Mesorhizobium onobrychidis: one gene and its partner. The protein of the gene in region 1 interacts with the protein of each later gene in a pairwise test. Links are inferred from orthologs where the notes say so. Each region holds a gene or a part of one and is shown on either strand. Other genes may lie near its edges.

What was found.
Region 2: the proteins of grxD (region 1) and IHQ72_RS07260 interact in binary tests that used the Escherichia coli proteins (3 or more experiments, as listed by UniProt). The link is inferred for Mesorhizobium onobrychidis from one-to-one orthologs.

The regions. Positions count from the first base shown.
Region 1 is NZ_CP062229.1:4,741,368-4,745,008, reverse strand. Bases 913-3,641 are described here. They hold grxD (Grx4 family monothiol glutaredoxin), read right to left. Parts: upstream 2,581-3,641; coding sequence 2,245-2,580; downstream 913-2,244. Other genes in these bases: purL (phosphoribosylformylglycinamidine synthase subunit PurL), read right to left, coding at 3,344-3,641; IHQ72_RS23635 (BolA/IbaG family iron-sulfur metabolism protein), read right to left, coding at 3,024-3,257; IHQ72_RS23645 (multidrug effflux MFS transporter), read right to left, coding at 913-1,993. In the rest of the region: IHQ72_RS23650 (hypothetical protein), read right to left, coding at 1-164; IHQ72_RS37510 (UCP034077 family protein), read left to right, coding at 495-812; more of IHQ72_RS23645, read right to left, coding at 833-912. UniProt on the Escherichia coli protein: Monothiol glutaredoxin involved in the biogenesis of iron-sulfur clusters.
Region 2 is NZ_CP062229.1:1,478,088-1,481,750, reverse strand. What follows is about bases 704-3,454. They hold IHQ72_RS07260 (BolA family protein), read left to right. Parts: upstream 704-1,803; coding sequence 1,804-2,106; downstream 2,107-3,454. Other genes in these bases: IHQ72_RS07255 (acetolactate synthase large subunit), read right to left, coding at 2,134-3,454; IHQ72_RS07265 (J domain-containing protein), read right to left, coding at 981-1,610; cobS (cobaltochelatase subunit CobS), read right to left, coding at 704-857. Outside these bases: more of cobS, read right to left, coding at 1-703; more of IHQ72_RS07255, read right to left, coding at 3,455-3,663. UniProt on the Escherichia coli protein: Transcriptional regulator that plays an important role in general stress response. Has many effects on cell morphology, cell growth and cell division. Acts by regulating the transcription of many genes, including dacA (PBP-5), dacC (PBP-6), ampC and mreB.

The sequences.
Region 1 (3,641 bases):
CTGACCACAAAATAGCCGGCCGCCTTCTCGTTCTTCAGCAGTTGCTCGGTCTCCACCTCGACATCGAGTGAAAGAATTTTGCTGTTGGGCGTCCGGTCCATGACTATGTGGCGGCGGCCTCGCGGATCGACCGGCCCGATGTGGAGAATGTTGGATTCCAGCACCCTTCCCTCCGCCAGTCGGTCTGCGGAACTATTCTCCGATTGCCGTGCTGCCGCTCGGAATCCCCGTGTTCTGCGCGGTTCCGACAGAAAACCTGTGAACTGCATCGGAGGCTGAGAGGGCCATAGCGTTCTCTTCAAGCGATTTTTCTCCGAAGCTGTGAACCACCGCATTTTGGTTCACAGGTTCTGCATTTAACAATTACAACTACTTAGCCGATTCCGAACTGTGAACTAGTTCCCCTATCGCTTGGTCAGGCGGATGATGCTGTCGTCCAACTCGCGCCAAGATCTTGAGATGGACCCCATTGGCGACTCATCGCGCGGCGCGCAATGACCGCTTTGCGCCCCATGTCGGCCGTAGAGATCAGCTTCCGCTTCCGAAAGCAGACATCGGCGGCGATGACGCTGGAGGTCGGGGTTGCGCCAAAACCGGAAGTTCGGCAGATAACGTCCCAACGTCCGCTTCTCCTGTGGAACTGCCCGTTTAGTCTAGGGGATGATGGCAGCCTCAACCGGGCCTTCGTCGCCTCCGTCCTCGAGGCTCTCGATAAGGCCCTGCCACTGCCCGTTTCGGACCGCATGGGTGGAGCGATCGCAGGGCGTACGCTGTTCCCTCGCTTCACAGCAGCGAGTGGGGGTGAATCCTAGAGCGGGTCCGGCAATGTGCATTAAACCGGCGGGTTCTGCGGCTGGAAGAATTTGCCGCGCTCGGCGATCAGCACCATCACCAATGCGCCAAGCGAAACGCTGCAGAATCCGGCGGCCAAGGGCGTCACCGTGCCGTTGAAGGCTTGGCCGATCAGCGTGCCGAGCACGCCGCCGAGGAAGGTCTGCATAAAACCCAGAATGGACGACGCTGTCCCGGCCAATTGGCCGAGCGGCTCCATGGCGAGTGCGTTGAAATTCGCGCCGAGTGCGCCGAACGGGACCATCGTGCAGGCAAAGAAGGTGATGAAAAGCCAGAGCGGCATCTTCATTTGGATGGAAACGACCAGCCAGGCGAGGCTGATGGCCAGAAACAAGAGCAGCGCGCTTTGCGATAGGCGGCGCATGCCGATGCGGCCGACAAGGCGCGAATTCAGATAGCTCGAAAAGGAGAGCACGCCGGCGATCCCTGCGAAAATCACCGGGAACATCTCGCCGACTTTGAACACATCGACGTAGATCTGCTGTGCCGAGGCGATGAAGCCGAACATGGCCGCGAAGATGAAGGTGCTGGCAAAGGCGTAGCAGAGCGCCATGCGATTGGTCAGCACGATGCGGAAACCGCCAAGGACGGATGATGCCGTCAGCGGCCGGCGATGTTCGGGACGCAGCGTTTCGGGCAGGCGCAGCAGCGACCAGGCCGAGACGATCAGCGCGCCCGCCGCCATGGTGATGAAGATCCAGTGCCAGGTCGCAAACAGCATGATGAACTGGCCGATGCCTGGCGCCACCACCGGAATGGCCATGAACACCATGAAGATCAGCGACATCACCTCAGCCATGCGGCGACCTTCGAACGTGTCGCGCACGATCGAGACGGCGATGACGCGCGTGGCCGCCGCACCAATGCCTTGCACCAGCCTGCACAGAAGAAGAATAGCGAATGACGGGGCGATTGCCGCCGCAGCCGCCGCCGCGACATAGATCACCAGTCCTACGACGAGCGGAGCACGGCGTCCGAAACGGTCCGAGATCGGCCCGAAGAAGAGCTGCCCGCCGCCAAAGCCCAGAATATAGGCGGCAATCACATATTGGCGGTGGTTTTCATTTTCCACGCCCAGCGAAGCGCCGATCTGCTGCAGCGCCGGCAGCATGATGTCGATGGCCAGCGAGTTGAGCGCCATCAACGCAGCGCAAAGCGCGATGAATTCCCAGCGCGGAATAGGCAAGGTGCTTGCCTCCGGCGCTTGTGCATGCTGATCCACGGCAAAGTCCGATCTTCAAACGAAAAGCGCCGGCGCACCAGCGCATTCATTCGTCTTAGGCCCCAATACGGGGGAGGTACTCAGTCTGCCGAGGTGGGGGCTGGCCCGGCGTTTAGCGCATGACCCCGAAATCGGGATCGATTTCGGAAAGGATCATGCGCAAACAAAATTCAGGCGGCGCCTTTTACGCCCACGCCCTTTTCGACGAGGAACGTCTGAAGTTCGCCTGCCTGGAACATCTCGCGGATGATGTCGCAGCCGCCAACGAATTCACCCTTGACGTAGAGTTGAGGGATCGTCGGCCAGTTGGAATATTCCTTGATACCTTGCCGTAGCTCGGCCGAGGTCAGCACGTCGACGCCCTTGTAGTCGGCCCCGATGTAGTCGAGGATCTGCACGACCTGACCGGAAAACCCGCATTGCGGGAAACCGGGCGTGCCCTTCATGAAAAGGACGACGTCGTTGCCCTTCACTTCGCTGTCGATGTAGTCGTTGATACCGCTCATAGAGAATCCTTTCATGCCCGCGGGAGTCGGGCTCGAAACATGCCTTTCAAATAAACCCATAGGTTGCCTGAAACAAGACGTTTGCCGCATCGTCACGCAAATGGCGCAAAGGATGGCTTGATATTGGGCCAAGAGCATCGGCCAGCTATTTTCCCAAGGAAGCGATAAAAGGCGAGATGGCGCGGCAATCCTGATTGGTATTGTGCCCGTTACGCTGGCCTTGATCTTCTGGCTCAGGCAATCGCGATCTGGTGCTCGCAAGTCAGTCTCGGCAGCTTTGCACGCCTGTTCCGCGATGCGCTGCACTGTCCCAACGCGCTTTTCTTCGACGGGCGGTCTCGGCGCGGTCGAATGGCCAGAGATCGATCGTCGGCGAAAAATATCCGGCAGGGCCGATGATTGCCGTCTCGGCGAAAAAGTAACGAGGGGTTGGACGCCGAAGCTCAGTCCGGCACACTGGTCTGCAAAGCGAGCGCGTGCAGCACGCCGCCCATATTGCCCTTCAGCGCGTCATAGACCATCTGATGCTGCTGGACGCGGCTTTTGCCGCGAAAGCTTTCGGCCACCACCTCGGCCGCATAATGGTCGCCGTCACCGGCCAGGTCGCGGATCGTCACCTTGGCGTCCGGAATGCCTTCCTTGATCAGCCGTTCGATGTCGTGCGCGTCCATTGCCATGCGAGGATTCCTTGTTCAGGTCGTGATCTCATAAATATGATCGAAATGGCGGATGAACCACACCCAAACGACCCCACTCGATCATATCACGGGTCCACGACCTCATTTGCCATGAAGCGAGGAAACCAGGATTCGTGGGTAGCGGTCAATTCGCTGACAGGGATCGCCCGTGCCTCGCCGAGTTTCAGGTCATTGCCGCCGGTCGAGCCGATCCACGGCGCAAAGATGCCGAGCTTGCTCTGCTCTTCGCGAATTGCATCCCATTCCTTGCTCTGCGGATCGATCGACAGCGTCAAGAGATAGCGGCCCTGATCCTCGCCGAACCAGACCGGGATCGGATCGGTCCCGACCAGGCCGGGGACGGTCGCGCCGATGCCGGACGCC
Region 2 (3,663 bases), 3.3 Mb from region 1 along the record:
ATATCGCCGAAGATCTCGGCATTCTCGGCCCAGGTGATGACCGTGCGCGGGCTCATGACAGTCGACAGGTCGCCATTGATGAAGGCGGAACGCGTCATGTCGGCGACACGCACCATCTTGTTGACGATCTCCTTGCCCTTGCCGTCGCGATAGTGCTTGGCCTTGGCCAGCACGATATTCACCTCATTGTCGTGCGGCAGATAGTTCAGCGTGGTGACGATCGACCAGCGGTCCATCTGCGCCTGGTTGATCTGCTGCGTGCCGTGATAGAGGCCGGTGGTGTCGCCGAGACCGACCGTGTTGGCGGTCGAAAACAGCCGGAATGCCGGATGCGGGCGGATGACCCGGCTCTGGTCGAGCAGCGTCAGCCGGCCGGACGATTCCAGCACACGCTGGATGACGAACATCACGTCCGGACGGCCGGCATCGTACTCGTCGAAGCACAGCGCGACATTGTGCTGGTAGGCCCAGGGCAGGATGCCGTCGCGGAATTCGGTGATCTGCAGCCCTTCCTTGACGACGATGGCGTCTTTGCCGACGAGGTCGATGCGGCTGACATGACTGTCGAGATTGACGCGCACCATAGGCCAGTTGAGGCGGGCGGCGACCTGCTCGATATGCGTCGACTTGCCGGTGCCGTGATAGCCCGACACCATGACGCGGCGGTTGTAGGCAAAGCCGGCGAGGATCGCCATCGTCGTGTTCTTGTCGAACAGGTAGTCGGGATCGATGTCGGGCACATGCTCGCTCGTCACCGAATAGGCCGGCACCACCATCTTGGACTCGAAGCCAAATTTCTCCTTCACCGGCACGGTGGTGTCGGGCAGGTTGGCGATGTCGCGATCGACCTTGTTCATCTTTATCAACGTCTCCACGGGCGAAACGCCGCGTTTCGCCGGCAATCGATTTTGTTCGGGGGCGGTCTTAAAGCCTTTTCCAACCTTATGAAAGTTGGAAAACGACACGGACCGTAAGGTCGCTCAGCACAATCCTGCCTGCTTGAGCACGCGATAGGCCTGGAGCACATCGCGGAACCGGTCTTCCGAACCTCTGTCGCCGCCATTCGCATCGGGATGGTGGCGTTTCACCAGTTCCTTATAACGCGCCTTGATGTCCTTGCCAGTCGCCTTTGTATCAAGGCCAAGCGTTTCCAGCGCCTTGGCCTCAAGCGGCTTGGCTTTGCGCTCGCGGGCTTCGCGCGGATCCTTCGGACCTTTGAACAGGTCGAACGGATCGCGCATGCGGTTGTAATAGCCGGCGCGGCCGGAACGCTGCTGGGCGAAATCGGGCGAGGAGCGCGTCGAGGCGCCGTTGACGCCCATCTTCCATGTCGGCCGGTGGCCGGTCATCGCTTCCTTCTGAAAGCGGGCGATCTCGGTATCGGGGACACCGGAGAAATAATTGAAGCCCTTGTTGTACTCGCGCACATGATCGAAGCAGAACTGAAAATACTCGCCCTCCTTCATGCGTCCGACCGGCGCGCGATGGGTGCCGGCCTCCTTGCAACCGTCCCACTGGCAGATCGGCGAGCGCGACTTCAGCTCCGCATCCTTCTCCGGGCGGATGCGGATTTTCTCGAAATATTTGGGGTACGGTTTCATCTCACCCATTTATGGGCTGTTCGCCGGTGCGAAACAAGAATTGACATTTTCGCGATGATCGCCCTAACCGCTGAATCGCGGCATAAAGCGGGCGATCGGCGAATTTTGTCGCGGCGGCGGCACCGCGCGTCCTTCTGGACGCGCAAAGGGCACCGATTTTCGGGGGTCATGCGCGGGCCATATGTGGTGAAGGGAAGTACGAATGTCCATACAGTCAACGATGGAAGGCAAGTTGAAGAAGGCGTTCTCGCCGGAGCGACTGGTCATCATCAACGAAAGCCATCTGCATGCCGGCCATCACCATCAGGACTCCGATCATCACGGCACCTATGACGGCACCGGCGAGACGCATTTCCGCGTCCGCATCGTCTCCTCGGCCTTTGCCGGCATGAGCCGCATCGAGCGCCACCGCGCGGTCAACGCATTGCTGGCCGAGGAGCTGAAGGCTGGTGTCCACGCGCTGGCGATCGAGCCGGCCGCGCCGGACGAAAAGACGCGCTGGTAAGTTTCCAAGGCGGGTCGCGAATCCCGGTCAGATCAATGCTTCGATGAGAAACGGCCCGGGGCGGGACATGGCGCTGTCCAGCAGCGCGTCGAACCGCTCGCAAGTCTCGGCGCGGGCGGCTTCTACACCCATGCCATTTGCCAGCGAAACCCAGTCCAGCGCCGGTTGGTCGAGATCAAGCATGCGTCTGGCATTCTCGCCAACAGCATTCACGCCGACATTGCGCATTTCGCCATGCAGGATCGCGTAGGTTCGGTTCGAGAAAACGATCGTGACCACGTCGAGCTTTTCCCTTGCCTGCGTCCACAACCCCTGCACGGTATACATCCCGCTGCCATCCGCCTCCAGGTTGACGACCTTGCGGCCGGGACAGGCAATCGCCGCCCCGGTTGCCAGCGGGATGCCTCCACCTATCGATCCACCGGTGGTCATCATGTAGTCGTGCGGCGCTGCGAAGGCCGATAGGGCGAAGTAGCGTCGCGCCGAAGTGACGGCCTCGTCGCAGACGATGGCATTGGCGGGAAGTCTTCTCGCCACCAAAAGCGCCATTGCATCGTCGGTCAGCTTACCGCGCGGGGTTGACTCGTCGGGAAAGGCCGTGGCGATGGGAAGCTGCCGCGATGGCCTGACGCCAAGTTCCTCGCGAAGCGCCGCCAGCGCCGCCTTCAAATCCTCGCCGTGCGCGGCCAGCGTCAATACATCACAACCCTCACGGACGAGCCGTCCCGGCTTTCCCGGATATGCAAAGAAGGCCACCGGTTCCTTGGCGCCGACAAGGATCAGGACATCGATGTCGTCGAGCAAGGCCCGGGCGGCGTCGATCGGATAGGGGATGCGCACGGGCGCGACACGGCCACGGCCGCGCTCCATGCGCGCGATCAGAACCTCGCCAAACACGCGAACATCCATCGCCGCCGAGATCTGGCCGGCGATCTCGAGCGCATCGGCGCGCGCCGCGAGCCCACGCACGACGATGCCCGCGCGCCCTGGAGCGGCACGTATCGCTTCGGCAATCTTGCGGACAACACTCATGTCGACCGAAGGCGACAGGGGAAGCTCCACCGTGGCCAACGAGACCGGGCTGGCATCGCCCCAAGCCGCGTCCGCCGGCAGGATCAAGGTCGCGATGCCCGGAGGCATCAGCGAGGCGCGAAAAGCCGCTTGCGCGGCGGGCGCGATGTCGGCCGGACCCGCGATGCGACGGACCCAGTTCGACATCGGCGCCGCGAGGCTTTCGATGTCGCTGGTAAGCGGCGCGTCAAGTTCAAGATGATAAGAAGCATGATCGCCGACAATGTTGATCATCGGAATGCGGGCGCGCCGGGCATTGTGGATATTGGCCAATCCATTGGCCAGTCCAGGGCCGGTGTGGAGCAGCGTCGCGGCCGGCCGGTCGGTCATCCGGGCGTAACCGTCGGCAGCTCCCGTCACCACGCCCTCGAACAGGCCGAGCACACAGCGCATTTCGGGCTTGCGGTCGAGCGCCGCGACGAAATGCATTTCAGAGGTGCCGGGGTTAGCGAAGCAGACGTTCACGCCGTTCGCCAAAAGCACGTC